Regions from separate parts of the Stenotrophomonas sp. 21LCFQ19 genome, predicted to be linked through region 1. Evidence: predicted binding sites of a transcription regulator. Region 1 holds the regulator's gene; each other region holds the start of a gene.
What was found. The regulator FliA, encoded in region 1, starts transcription of late flagellar genes. The targets are predictions, from matches to a motif close to TAAAGTTTNNCNNNCNNNGGCCGATAA.

Region 1 (4,459 bases):
ACCATCGGATGGATCGCCAGAAAACCGGCGCCACCTTTCAGCGTATGAAAGCCACGGAACACGGCGTTGAGCTGGTCGCTGTCGTGCGGTGCCTGTTCCAGCGTCACCAGCTGCTCGCCGAGGCGATCCAGGATCTCCTGCGCTTCGATGATGAAGTCGGCGGCGATGTCGTCGGCAAAAGCACTCATGCGTTACAGCCCCAGGTCCGAGAGCAGGTCGTCTGCGTCCACCTGCGACACGGCGTGGCGGTCCAGGCCATTGACGGCCGGGCCAGCCAGGCCCTGGTTGCGCGCTTCTTCTTCCGGCGGCGGCAGGCCGAGCGCGCCGAAACCTTCATGCACGCGACGGACGATGCCCACCACGCGGCGGATGATCTGCCCGGTCAGGTCCTGGTAGCTCTGGGTCAGCGCCACTTCGGTGAGGTTGTGGCGGATGCGTTCGAGGATTTCGCCCTGTTCGGCGTTCAACCCGTCCGCACGCAGGCGTTCGGTCAGCGCGCGGCATTCTTCGGCCAGATCGAGCGTGCGATGGGTGGCCTGCTCGGTCATCTGCACCACGTGGTCCAGGCGCGCGCAGGCGTCGTCCAGCTCACCGGCTTCGCTGGGCACGCTGGGCAGTTCGCCCAGCGCCTGGCCCAGTTCGCGTGCAAGCCTGCCCAGGCCGGACATCATCGGCTGCGTGCGCAGGGCGGCGAGTGCGTCGATTTCCCGACGCCAGCCAGCCTCATCGCCACTTTCCAATGCTGCCAGTGCGTCCTGCAGGCGCTGCACCAGGGCCGATTTGTCGCTCAATGCTTCCCCGGGCTGGTTCATCAGGCGCTCGCTGCCAGGCGTTCGAAGATCTTGCCGAGCTTCTCTTCCAGGGTCTGTGCGGTGAACGGCTTGATGATGTAGCCGTTCACGCCGCTCTGGGCGGCCTCGATGATCTGCTCGCGCTTGGCTTCGGCGGTAACCATCAGTACCGGCAAGGTCTTGAGCTTGGCATCGTTGCGGATCGCCTTGAGCAGCTCGATGCCGGTCATCACCGGCATGTTCCAGTCGGTGACGACGAAATCGAACGACTGCGTCTGCAGCATCGACAGCGCGGCATGCCCGTCCTCGGCTTCGGCGGTATTGGTGAAGCCCAGATCGCCGAGCAGGTTCTTGACGATGCGGCGCATCGTCGAGAAGTCGTCAACGATCAGGATGCGCATGTTCTTGTTCAAAAGACTTTCCTCTTCATGGTTCTTCGAGCCCGGCGTCGGCCGCCTCGAAAATCTTCAGTCGGCTACGCAGGCGCAGCGTGGCCTGGCCGTGGATCTGACAGACGCGGGATTCGCTCACGCCCAATACCGCGCCGATTTCCTTCAGGTTCAATTCCTGCTCGTAGTACAGCGACAGCACCAGCTGCTCGCGCTCGGGCAACTGGCCGATGGCCTTGCCGAGCTCGGCGCCGAACTGGCTGCGCTCCAATACCTGTTGCGGGTTGGGGCCGCCGGTGCTGGGGGTGTCCAGCTCGCCCTGGTCTTCGATCCGCGACTCCAGGCTCAAGACCTGGCCACGCGAGGCGTCTTCAACCAGTCGCATGTATTCGGGCAGCGGCAGCTCCATCGCTTCGGCCACTTCACTGGCGCTGGCCGCACGGCCGCTGCTCTGCTCAAGGCGGCGGATGGTGGCAGCGGCATCGCGGGCGCGGCGGTGCACCGAGCGCGGCACCCAGTCGCCACGGCGGATCTCGTCGATCATCGAGCCGCGGATGCGGATCGATGCGTAGGTTTCAAACGAAGCGCCCTGTTCGGCGTCATAGCTGCGCGAGGCCTCGATCAGGCCCATCATGCCGGCCTGGATCAGGTCATCGACCTCGACGCTGGCGGGCAGGCGCGCGGCCAGGTGGTGGGCGATGCGGCGTACCAGGTCGGCGTGGCGGGCAATGCAGTCATTGGCCGCGTTGCGCTGGACTTCACGGTATTGGGCGGCTGCATTGTTCATGCCTTCACCTTCTGCTGGATGATGCGTTCCAGGAAGAACTCAACGCCGCCGCGCGGGGCGGTTGGGGCTTGCCAGCGCGCGGTGCGACGGGCGATTTCGTTGATGGCCAGCGAGGCTGGCGCGGAAGGATAGAGCTTGACCACCGGCTGCTGGCGCTGCACCGACAGGCGCAGCCAGTCGTCCTGCGGTACGCAGCCCAGGTAGTTCAGGGAGACATCGATCAGGAACTTCTCGCAGACCCGCACCAGCTTTTCGTACAGGGCGCGGCCTTCGTTCGGGTCGCGGACCATATTGGCGACGACCTGGATGCGATCCACGCCGCGCTCGCGCGAGAGCACCTTGATCAGCGCGTAGGCATCGGTGATCGAGGCCGGCTCGTCGCAGACCACCACCACGGTGTCCTGGGCGGCCTGGCAGAAGGTCAGTACGCTGTCGGTGATGCCGGCGGCGGTGTCGATGATCATCACATCGAGCTCGCGCTCCAGCTCGGAGAAGACATTGACCAGGCCAACGTGCTCGGCCGGCTGCAGCTCGGCCATGTGCCGGCGACCGGAGGCGGCCGGCACCACCAGCACGCCGTTCGGGCCTTCGATGATGACTTCTTCCAGCGTGGCGCGTCCGGCGACCAGGTCGGCCAGGGTGTGCTTGGGCTGCAGGCCCAGCACCACGTCGATGTTGGCCAGGCCCAGGTCGGCGTCGAGCAGCAGGGTACGTTTGCCCATGCCTGCCAGTGCCACGGCCAGGTTGGCCGAGACATTGGTTTTACCTACACCGCCCTTGCCGCCAGTGACCGCGATGGTGCGTACCGGGCCGGCGGGTTCGTGCCGGGTTGCCGACAGCGGGAAGGTGTTGGTCAGCTTGGCGTACTCACGCGACTGCATTGTTCAACTCCGTGTTGCAGGGCATATCGGCCGCGCGGCGCAAATCTTCAAGGCGGAGTACAAGATTTGCGGCAGAGGCCCGATAAAGGTCTTCCGGGACGTCCTGGCCGTCGGTCACCCAGGTGATCGGCAGGCGGTGATCGACCGCCACCGACAGGGCAGAACCGAAGCGGCCGGTCTCGTCCAGCTTGGTCAGCACCACGCCCTGCGGGTTGGCGGCGCTGAAGCGGCGCACTACTTCGTCCATGTCCTGGAAGGCAGTGTTGGCGGGCAGTACCAGCAGGGTGCGGATCTGGCCGGCGGCGCGCAGCCACTGCAGCTGGGCGGTGAGGGCGCGGTCGCGCTGGCCCAGGCCGGCAGTGTCGATCAGCACCAGCTTGTAGTCGGCCAGCTTCTGCAGCAGCTGGTTGAGGTCGGTGCCGCTGTTGGCCTCATGCACGGCGATGCCGAGCTGGCGGCCGAAGCCGTACAGCTGCTCGCGGGCGCCGATGCGCTGGGTATCGGTGGTGACCAGGGCCACGTCGCGGGCGGCATGGGCTTCGGCGAAACGCGAGGCCAGCTTGGCGATGGTGGTGGTCTTGCCGGCACCGGTGGGGCCGACCAGGGCGATCACGCCGCCGGTTTCCATCGGGTCGACCGGGGCGATCGGCAGCTTCTTGGAGATAAGCCCCAGCATCAGGCCGCGGGCGCGGCTGGGATCGATGTCGGCCGGGATCTGGGTAGCGACGTCGCGGGCCAGGCCGGCGTCGAAGCCGTATTCGTCCATCAGGTCCAGCGCATTGGCGCGCACCGCGCTGCCACGCAGGCGTTCATCGGTGAAGCGGTTCATCTCGCGCTCGATCAGGTGGCGCATGCCGGCCACTTCCTGGCGCAGCTGGCTGAGCTGTTCGTCGTCGCGGGCGATGATCACCGGGCTGGTGGCGATCGGGTTGACCGGGGCAGTGCTGGCGACCGCTGCTGGAGCGGCGGTTTCGATGGCGACGGCGACCGGGGTTTCAGCCGATTGCGGGGCTGCGAACGCAGCGATCGGTGTAGCGATCGGCGCGACCTGCTCGATTGCAGGTGCCACCGCGGCGACGGCGAGGACCGGCGCAGCAGGAATTGCAGGGATTGCCACGGTAGCCGCCGGTTGCAGTGGGGCCAGCTCCGACTCCGGCATCGGCGGATCGATGACGAAGCGTGCGCGCTCGATCGAAGCAGGTGGCTCGATGGTGACGGCAGCGATGGCGTCGGCGAAGCTGGCCTGCTGGGTGACAGCGGGTACGGTTGCAAGCGGCGCGACCGCAGCGGCGCTGCCGGCCGGACGGAACGCCGGCACGATCGGCAGTTCGTCGGCGCTGGCCGGCTGGGTGGCAAACAAGGTCTGCGGGGCCGGCGCGCGGGGAGCGACTGGTTCAACCTCGGCCGACTTGAGCAGGCCGGCGAAGCGGCTGCCCGGTGCCAGCTCGATGCTGTTGTCGATGGAGCGACCGGTGGCGCCAACCGCCGAACGTGCCAGGGCGGCGACGGCCGAGGTGGTGGCGGTGACCGGTTCCGGTTCCGGTGCCTTGCGGCGGGTCATCGCGGCCATGATGGCTTCGGCGGCGCTGCGCGGCTTGGCCGGTGCCGGCG
Region 2 (4,459 bases), 150 kb from region 1:
CGAAGCCGGTGTTGCTGGCAGGTCTCGATCGGATCGTATGCGTGCTTCGCGGCTTACGCCGCTCCTACAAAGATAGCTGCGGTGCGCGAGGATATGTGACCCGGCAACGGCTGCAGGCCATCAATTCTCCACTGCTTCTGCACTGACCGAGCAAGTTTCATCGTCGGATGTGGGAGCGGCGTAAGCCGCGAAGCTGGCAGGCCTTGATCCGATGCTATGCGTGTTTCGCGGCTTACGCCGCTCCCACAAAAGGAATTGTGCGTGCACGCATGTTGATCGGCTGGGGGGGGGCTCAGGGAACGGACAGGTCCCAGTCGATGCTGCTTGTGAGCCAATCGGTCTCTTCTGCCCGACCGGGGGGCGTGTCTTGATCACGCAGTGCACGCAGTTCCAGCAGCTCCTGCTGTGCACGCTGTTCAAGCCGCGCGAGTTGTTCGCGTCGGCTCAGCGGGGTGCCGCTGGAGGTAGATGATGGAAGCATGGCGTCATCAGCCTGCGATGCTGGCTCGGCGTTGCTGTTGGAGGTGGAGCGGGATGTCAGCATATATCAGTGCGGTTGCAGCAACAGCAAAGCCCCGGCCAAGGGCCGGGGCTCGGGTGCAGGGATGGTGCAGTGCGAAATCAGAACAGCTCCACCGTGCCTGCGCCCATGCTCTGCTGGGACACCGGCTTGTGCGGCGGGCGTTCCCATTCCACGCGCATTTCGCGCAGGCGGTTGCCGGTGCGCTGCAGCGCGCTGACCATCTCGCCATCGAAGACGCCACCATTGCGATGCAGCAGTTCCTGCAGCGCCACGGCTTCGCGGTTGATCGCGCCAAGGCGGTCAAGATGGGTGTGCACGCCGCCCAGGGCCTGGGTGGCAATGTCCTCGAACTGCAGGGCGCGCACGGCTTCGGCGACGCTGCCGTCGATGGCACGGCCGCATTCGGAGATCTCGCGCATGCCATCACCCAGCGAGGCATTGATGGCAGCAACGCTGTCCAGCATCGAGGCCGCTTCGTGGCGTGCTTCGCGGGACCGGTCCATGTCACGTGAGGCCATGTGGGTGACGGTTTCACGCACCTTGGCAATCGCGTCCTTGGAGCTGTGGGCCAGCTTGCGGATCTGCTCGTTGAAGGTGGTGGAGCGCTCGGAGAGGTTGCGCACCTCGTCGGCCACCACGGCGAAGCCACGACCGGCTTCGCCGGCACGCGCGGCTTCGATGGCGGCATTCAAGGCCAGCAGGTTGGTCTGGTCGGCGATCGACTTGACGTCTTCGAGCAGGGCGAAGATGCCATCCAGGTGCTGCGCCATCTGGTCGATGTGCTGCACGGTGTTGCTGCTCTGGCCGCTGACCTGCTCAAGTGCTTCCACCAGCTGTTCCATCTGGTGGCTGGCATTCTGGGCGAAGCGGGCCACGTCGACACCGCCGCCACCTTCATCACCGGCGCGGTCAACGATGCGGGCCAATGCCTGGCTCTGCTGGCGCGACTTGCGGCTCATCGCATCGAAGCTGCCGCCCAGGCCACCGACGGCCTGCCGGATCAGCTCGCGGGCGCGCTCGATCTCGCTGCGCGAACCATCGATTTCGTTGCTGACAAAGCTGCGCAGTTCGTTGAGCAGCTGGTCCTGCTCCTTCAGCACCTTGGCGTGCTCAGGCGAGCGCTGGCTTTGCGAATGCACGCTCCACCAGGCAAACACCAGCCAGCTCAGCACCATGGTGGTCAGGATCGCCCACAGGGCCGCGGAGGGCCAGGACAGGGCGGCAGCGACCACAACCAGAAGGGTGAGGACAAGCGGGGCTGCCAAACGGATTGCAATACGTGAATACATGGACGTTCTCGGGAGAGTCACGAATGCAGTATCGGCAGTGGGCAGGGTGTCTTTAGCCCACTGAGGTGAATCCCGGGAGGTTTTGCGATGCAGGCCCGCAACCCATGCGATTGCGGGCCTTGAAAATCAGCGCAGACGGCGCTCGATGGCTTCGAGCATGGCCTTGCGCGAGAACAGGAAATCCCAGTAAGCGCCGCCAAGCTGGCGCCACAGCACCGCCGAGCGTACCGCTGCCAGCAACAGCGCCCGGATCTCCGACACCACCATCGCCTGGCCCAGGTAATGCGGGTTGCCCTGCACCATGATCTTCGGCTTGAGCTGACTGATGGTGTCCGCATACAGCGCGCCCATCGCGCTCAGTACGTCAGGGTGGCAGCTGTCGCCGCGCTCCCGGGCAATGCCGGCGGCGCGCTCGATGCCGGCTTCCACCTTGTCGATCGTGGCGCCTTCACGCACGAAGCGACGTTCCAGCTGCATCACCGACAGCGCGAGCCGCGGCAGCAGGTCGTCCTTGCCCTGGTTGCGGAAGTAGTCGCGCAGCAGGCGCAGGCCGGGTTCCACCTGGTTGGCACTGCCGTACACGGCAGCGGGCGAGCTGGCATCAATACGCATTACGCTGTCCATTGCGGTACGCACCACGGCGCTCTCCGAATGGCCGGTTTCTGCGATGCGGCGGACCTGCTGCAAGGCCTGGGCAATGCCAGCCAGGGCAAGTACGCGGTCATCGATGGAAAAGGTCATGGTCATCTCTCAAGGGGAAACAGGGGCGGCCAAACGGCGCTCCAGGGGTGCATCGGTGGCGGCGATCACCGCGCCGCCCAAGCATTCCATGCCGTCGTACAACACCAGCGACTGGCCGGGGGTGACGGCGCGTTGCGGGCGTGCGAAATGCACGTCCAGCGTACCGTCATCACGTACCTTCACGGTGCAGGCTTCGTCCGGTTGGCGGTAGCGGGTCTGCGCGGTGCAATCGAACTCACGGGCGGGTGGGGCACCGGCAATCCAGTGCATGGTTTCGCTGCGCAGCCAGTTGGACTGCAGCCAGGGGCTGTCATGGCCCTGGTCGACGTACAGGATATTGCGGGCTACGTCCTTGCCGACCACGAACCACGGCGCCGCCGGACGCCCACGCACGCCGCCGATGTTCAGGCCCTCGCGCTGGCCCAGGGTGAAATAGAACACGCCGGGGTGGCGGGCGATCACCTGGCCGTCGGGGTCGTGGATCTCGCCTTCGCGGGCCGGCAGGTACTGCCCAAGGAACTCACGGAAATCGCGCTCGCCAATGAAGCAGATGCCGGTGGAATCCTTCTTGGCATGGGTAGGCATGCCGGCCTCGCGGGCAATGCGGCGCAGCTCGCTCTTCTCCATGTGCCCGATCGGGAACAGGGTGGCTGCCAGCTGGGTCTGGCCCAGCTGGTGCAGGAAGTAGCTCTGGTCCTTGCCGCGATCGGCGCCGCGCAGCAGGCGCCAGCGGCCGCCGGAGTGATCGACCTGGGCATAGTGGCCGGTGGCGATGCGCTCGGCGCCCAGCTCGCGCGCGGCGTCCAGGAAGTGCTTGAACTTGACCTCGCGGTTGCACAGCACATCCGGGTTGGGCGTGCGGCCAGCCGCATATTCGGCCAGGAAATGCTCAAACACACCCTGCCAATATTCGCTGGAGAAATCGCGGAAGTGGAACGGAATGTCGAGCCGGCCACAGACCGCCACGGCGTCGCGGCGATCATCCTCGGCACGGCAATGGCCGCTGCCATCGTCGGCCCAGTTCTGCATGAACAGACCGGCGACATCCAGGCCTTGCTGAACCAGGGTGAGGGCTGCCACCGACGAGTCCACGCCGCCGGAGACGCCCACCACGATGTTGGGATTGCTCACGGTGCCACCTGTCGCACGATCGAAAGCGGGTAGCGCTGCCCGGCCAGCCAGTCGGAAATCGTATGCCAGACCAGCGGGCTGCGCAGCCGCGCCATATCGGCCTGCAGGGCAACCGGGCTCATCCACAGTGCCTGCACGATGCCAGTGTCCAGCGCCTGCTGCGGGTGGTGCTGCAGCGGTTCGGCGGAGAAGGCAAAGCGCAGGAACGGCGTGCCGTCGGCGGCCGTCCATTGATAGCTGCCGATGAAGCCGGTCAGGTGCACGTCCCAACCGGTCTCCTCGCGGGTTTCACGCACGGCCGCCTCGAGCAGGCTTTCGCCTGGCTCGAGATGGCCGGCCGGCTGGTTCAATACCCGCCGGCCGTTCTTTTCTTCTTCCACCAGCAGCAGTTGCCCTGCGCGGGAGACCACGGTGGCCACGGTCACATGTGGCGCCCATCGCTGGGACTGCAATGCATTCACGCTCAGTACTCGTCCTTGGACGTCATTTCCAGCTCGATCGCATCGGCGCTCTTGGCGGCGGCGTCGATGGCGTCGGAAATCACCTCGGCGCTGGCATCGGCGTCAATCTTCACCACGAACATGGCCACGTCGCCCTGCTTGACCCAGCCGCCGAGCTTTGAGTCGTTGGAATCCTCCAGCAGGCGGTTGGCGACCAGTGCCGGGAACTGCGGGCCTTCGGACTTGTAGCCCGGCGACCAGATTTCGCGTACGTGGTGGCTGCCATAGGTTTCGACGTTGGAGCGCACGAACACCAGCTGGGTACGGTCGTCGTC
Region 3 (4,459 bases), 120 kb from region 1:
GCAGATCGCCAACGCCAACATCAAGGAACTGGGCAACTGGAACCGCGTGGATACACCTGCCTCGGCAGCAGCCGTCGCCGCTGACGGCGGTTACGTCGCAGGCACGCCCACCCCCGGCACCAGCACCTTGAGCCTTGCAGGTGTGGCTGATCCGGCTGCCGCGCTGTCCTTCCAGGTTGGCGGCACCACCATCAACGTGGCAGCTGACGCGGCGCGCACCACCGCTGCCGGCTTGGCTACCGCGGTCAACACTGCAATCGGCACCAACATCGCAGGGCTTACCGCCAGCGTCAGCGGCACCGATATCGGCCTGAGCAACACCAATGCCACACCGATCACCATTTCCGGCGGCCTGACCGGCACGGTCGGCGCCCAGACTGAAGTCGGCGGCACCCCGGCCACCTTCACCGCTGGCAACTTCACCCTGACCGGCAGCAAGGGCACTGCGACCATCAGCTTCAGTGCAGCCGGTGGCGCCTCACAGCGCGCCAGCGATCTGGTAAAGGCCGTCAACAACCAGAGCTACAACACCGGCGTCACCGCCTCGTTGGATGCCAGCGGCAATCTGCAGCTGGCTTCGGCATCAGGCCAGTTCACGATTGCTGGCGGCGCATCGTTGACCGCACAGACCGGCCTGACGGCGGCAACAACGACTGACTGGGCGGCCGGCGCGGCTGAAACCGGCTTCGCCGATCTGGACGTGCTCTCTGCTACCGGTGCTGACAATGCACTCAACGCCATCGACGCTGCGCTGCAGTCGATCAACTCCTCGCGTGCCGATCTGGGTGCAGTGCAGAACCGCTTCACCTCGACCATCGCCAACCTCAACACCTCCTCGGAGAATCTGTCGGCCGCACGCAGCCGCATCCGCGATGCCGACTACGCCAAGGAAACCGCTGAGCTGACCCGCACGCAGATCCTGCAGCAGGCGGGCACGGCAATGCTGGCGCAGGCCAACCAGTCGCCGCAGAACGTGTTGAGCCTGCTGAAGTAAGCAAACGCAGCTGTAATGCCGAGCCATGCTCGGCAGGAGCTTCACTGGCAATGCCCCTGCCGAGCATGGCTCGGCACCGAGCGAGCACCGAAAACGCACAAGCCCCGGGAAACCGGGGCTTGTGCGTTTTGCGGTTTTGGAATCACTTGCAGCAAGGCGCTAAAGCTGCCGGAAAAGCTGCCGTTATTGGTATCAGCAGCGGTGCTAAGGCTCTTCTTACCCCCGCCCACTGCACCCAGTACCGGCCAGGTGATGTGCCGGACCCAACGCCACATAGGAAGCTCGAATCATGGCACAAGTCATCAACACCAACATCATGTCGCTCAATGCTCAGCGTAACCTGGGCACCAGCGGCTCCAGCCTGGCCACCTCGATCCAGCGCCTGTCCTCGGGCCTGCGCATCAACAGCGCCAAGGACGACGCCGCCGGTCTGGCGATCTCCGAGCGTTTCAGCACCCAGATCCGCGGTATGGACCAGGCTGCCCGCAACGCCAACGACGGCATCTCGATGGCGCAGACCGCCGAAGGCGCGCTGACCGAAATCGGCAACAACCTGCAGCGTATCCGTGAGCTGTCGGTGCAGTCGCGCAACGCCACCAACTCGCCTTCCGACCGTGAAGCCCTGAACGCCGAAGTGCAGCTGCTGAAGGCAGAAATCCAGCGCGTGTCCGAGCAGACCAACTTCAACGGCACCAAGCTGCTGGACGGCAGCTTCCAGGCACAGTCGTTCCAGATCGGTGCCGACCAGGGCCAGACCATCGACATTGCCCAGATTGCCAATGCCAATATCAAGGACCTGGGCAACTGGAACCGGGTTGATACCGCGGCAGCCGCCTCGGCCGTTGCACCGACCGGCACCGTAACCGCCGGTGGCACTGGCGAAATCGATCTGACCGCATTGGCTGTGGACACCACCAATGGTGTTGCTGGGTTCAACATCGACATCAACGGCACAACGGTCAACGTGACCGCCACCGCCTACGCTACCGACGCAGCCACCACTCAGCAGGCTGTTGCCACCAAGGTTGCTGGCCTGATCAACACCGCGACCGGTGGCACCGTCGCCACTGCCGCGGCAGGAAAGATCGCCCTTGACAACTCCGACGATGGCGCGAAGGCACTGTCGGTCAAGGCTGCAGGCAGCCAGTTCGCCAGCGTCTCGGTCAGCGGCGAGAGCGTCGCTTTCGATGCTGGCACTTTCACCCTGGCGGGCAAGAAGGGCGAAGTCACCATCAACTTCGGCGCTGCAGGCAGCACCGCACAGCGTGCCAGCGACCTGGTCAAGGCGATCAACAACCAGAGCTACAACACGGGCGTCAGCGCATCGCTGGACAAGAACGGCCAGCTGGCTTTGTCTTCTTCGCTGGGCGATTTCAAGGTCTCCGGCACGGCGGCGGATGTGCTGAAGCAGACGGGCCTGACCACTGGCGACACTGCTGGCGGGGCCGTTGGCAGCGCTTGGGCCGGCGGAGCAGCAGCCACCGGCTTCGCTGACCTGGACATCTCCACCACCGCCGGCGCCGACAACGCGCTGAACGCAATGGACGCGGCCCTGAGCACCATCAACTCGGCACGTGCCGACCTGGGTGCCGTGCAGAACCGCTTCACCTCGGTGGTTGCCAACCTGAACACCTCCTCGGAAAACATGTCGTCGGCCCGCAGCCGTATTCGTGACACCGACTACGCCAAGGAAACGGCAGAGCTGACCCGCACGCAGATCCTGCAGCAGGCCGGTACCGCCATGCTGGCCCAGGCCAACCAGACCAGCCAGAACGTGCTGAGCCTGCTGCGCTGATCCAGCAAGCAACACTCTCCACGTCGGCGTGAAAACGCCGCCGTGGCACAGGCCCCGCCCGCAATGGCGGGGCCTGTTCGTTATGGATCCAGTAAACCCCCAGCGCCAGGAGTACGGCACCGAAGCCGGCACCTGGGCAACTCGATCGAGCGCTATCAAGGACCAGCCACCTCCGCCTTGGCAGGACGCGCCATGGCCTGCCCTGCGTGAGCACCAGAACGCGCTGGCACGCCGCTTGCAGATGACTGCGCAACCACGCGGCTAAAGCTATGCCGCCGCGTGCCGATATCCGGGGTGGCAGCTGCAGTTGCACCCCCTCGCCGAAAGAGGAAAACCCATGGCTACGTCTTCCCTGTCCACCATTGGCTCTGGCTTGGACATTCCCACCATCGTTGCGCAGCTGGTCGCCGCTGAACGCGCACCGGCAGCCAACCGCATCAACACCCAGGGAACCGCGGCCACCGCCAAACTCTCGGCGCTGGGCAACATCAAGAGCTCGCTGAGCAGCTTGCAGACGGCGATGGACGCCATGGGCAAGGCCGCCGATCTGCGCGCCTACAAAACCTCGGTGCCGGAGAAGAGCGGCTTCTCCGCCACCATCGTCACCGACCCCTCCACCGGCAAGACCTTGGCTGCCGCCGGCACGTACAACATCGAAGTGCTCAGCCTGGCGCAGCCGCAGAAGCTCAGTTCCGGCGCATTTGCAGCCGACACCGTGGTGGGCGACGGCAAGCTGTCGATCGCCTGGGGCGAGGAAGATTCCATCTCGGTCGATATCGCGCCGGGCAGCAACCTGGCCAGCATCGCCGCCGCCATCAACAGCGCAGCTGGTGGCAAGGGTGTTAATGCCACCGTCATCACCGCCAACGATGGCCAGCACCTGGTGCTCAATGCCGTCAATGCAGGTACCGAAGGTGCGTTGACGGTCACCGCCAGCGGTGGCAACGGCGGCCTTTCCGCGCTGACCTGGGACGGCAGCAGCGGTGGCATGTCGCAGATCAGCCCCCCGACCAACGCGCACGTGCGCGTGGACGGCTTTGACCGCGAATCCAGCAGCAACAGCATCAGCGACATCATCGCCGGCGTGACCCTGGAACTGACCAAGGCCGAGGTAGGCACCACCACTGCGTTGACCATCACCCAGAACAACGAACCGCTGAAGACAGCGGTGCAGGCCTTCGTTACCGCCTACAACGCCTCCACCAGCCTGCTGAAGACCTCCAGCGCCTATGACGCAGAGAAGGACCAGGCGTCGGTGCTGACGGGCGACTCGATGGTGCGCGGCCTGCAGCAGCAACTGCGCGGTCAGCTCAGTGCCAACGTCATCGACCTCAAAGAGTTGGGGCTGACCATCACCAAGGATGGCACCCTGTCACTGGATGCCAGCGTCTTCGACAAGGCGATGGCCAAGAACCCCGCTGCCGCCGAGGCCCTGGTCGGCAAGAGCGGCAAGCTGTATGAAGGCATGAACAGCATCCTCAAGAGCAACCTGGACAGTGGCACCGGCACCCTCGTGCAACGTACCGACGCGCTCAACAAGGAAATCAAGAAGCTCAGCAAGCAGCTCGACGATCTCGACGCGCGCATGGAAAAGGTGTCGGCGCGCTATACCGCCCAGTTCACGGCGATGGACAAGCTGGTGTCACAGATGCAGGGCACCAGCAGCTACC

Region 2: the regulator FliA is predicted to act here: its motif matches at 1,841-1,867, upstream of AC13FW_RS08855 (methyl-accepting chemotaxis protein).
Region 3: the regulator FliA is predicted to act here: its motif matches at 1,155-1,181, upstream of AC13FW_RS08745 (flagellin).

The regions. Positions count from the first base shown of each region.
Region 1 covers NZ_JBSPUF010000006.1:10,516-14,974, forward strand. Annotated here, with positions in the region: gene AC13FW_RS08210 (chemotaxis protein CheA) at 1-188, opposite strand, end outside; gene AC13FW_RS08215 (protein phosphatase CheZ) at 192-812, opposite strand; gene cheY (chemotaxis response regulator CheY) at 812-1,204, opposite strand; gene AC13FW_RS08225 (RNA polymerase sigma factor FliA) at 1,218-1,967, opposite strand; gene AC13FW_RS08230 (MinD/ParA family ATP-binding protein) at 1,964-2,848, opposite strand; gene flhF (flagellar biosynthesis GTPase FlhF) at 2,835-4,459, opposite strand, start outside.
Region 2 covers NZ_JBSPUF010000006.1:156,401-160,859, forward strand. Annotated here, with positions in the region: gene AC13FW_RS08850 (hypothetical protein) at 293-544, opposite strand; gene AC13FW_RS08855 (methyl-accepting chemotaxis protein) at 622-1,812, opposite strand; gene hflD (high frequency lysogenization protein HflD) at 1,939-2,553, opposite strand; gene mnmA (tRNA 2-thiouridine(34) synthase MnmA) at 2,563-3,684, opposite strand; gene AC13FW_RS08870 (NUDIX hydrolase) at 3,681-4,145, opposite strand; gene AC13FW_RS08875 (hypothetical protein) at 4,148-4,459, opposite strand, start outside.
Region 3 covers NZ_JBSPUF010000006.1:130,016-134,474, reverse strand. Annotated here, with positions in the region: gene AC13FW_RS08750 (flagellin) at 1-994, shown strand, start outside; gene AC13FW_RS08745 (flagellin) at 1,284-2,789, shown strand; gene fliD (flagellar filament capping protein FliD) at 3,127-4,459, shown strand, end outside.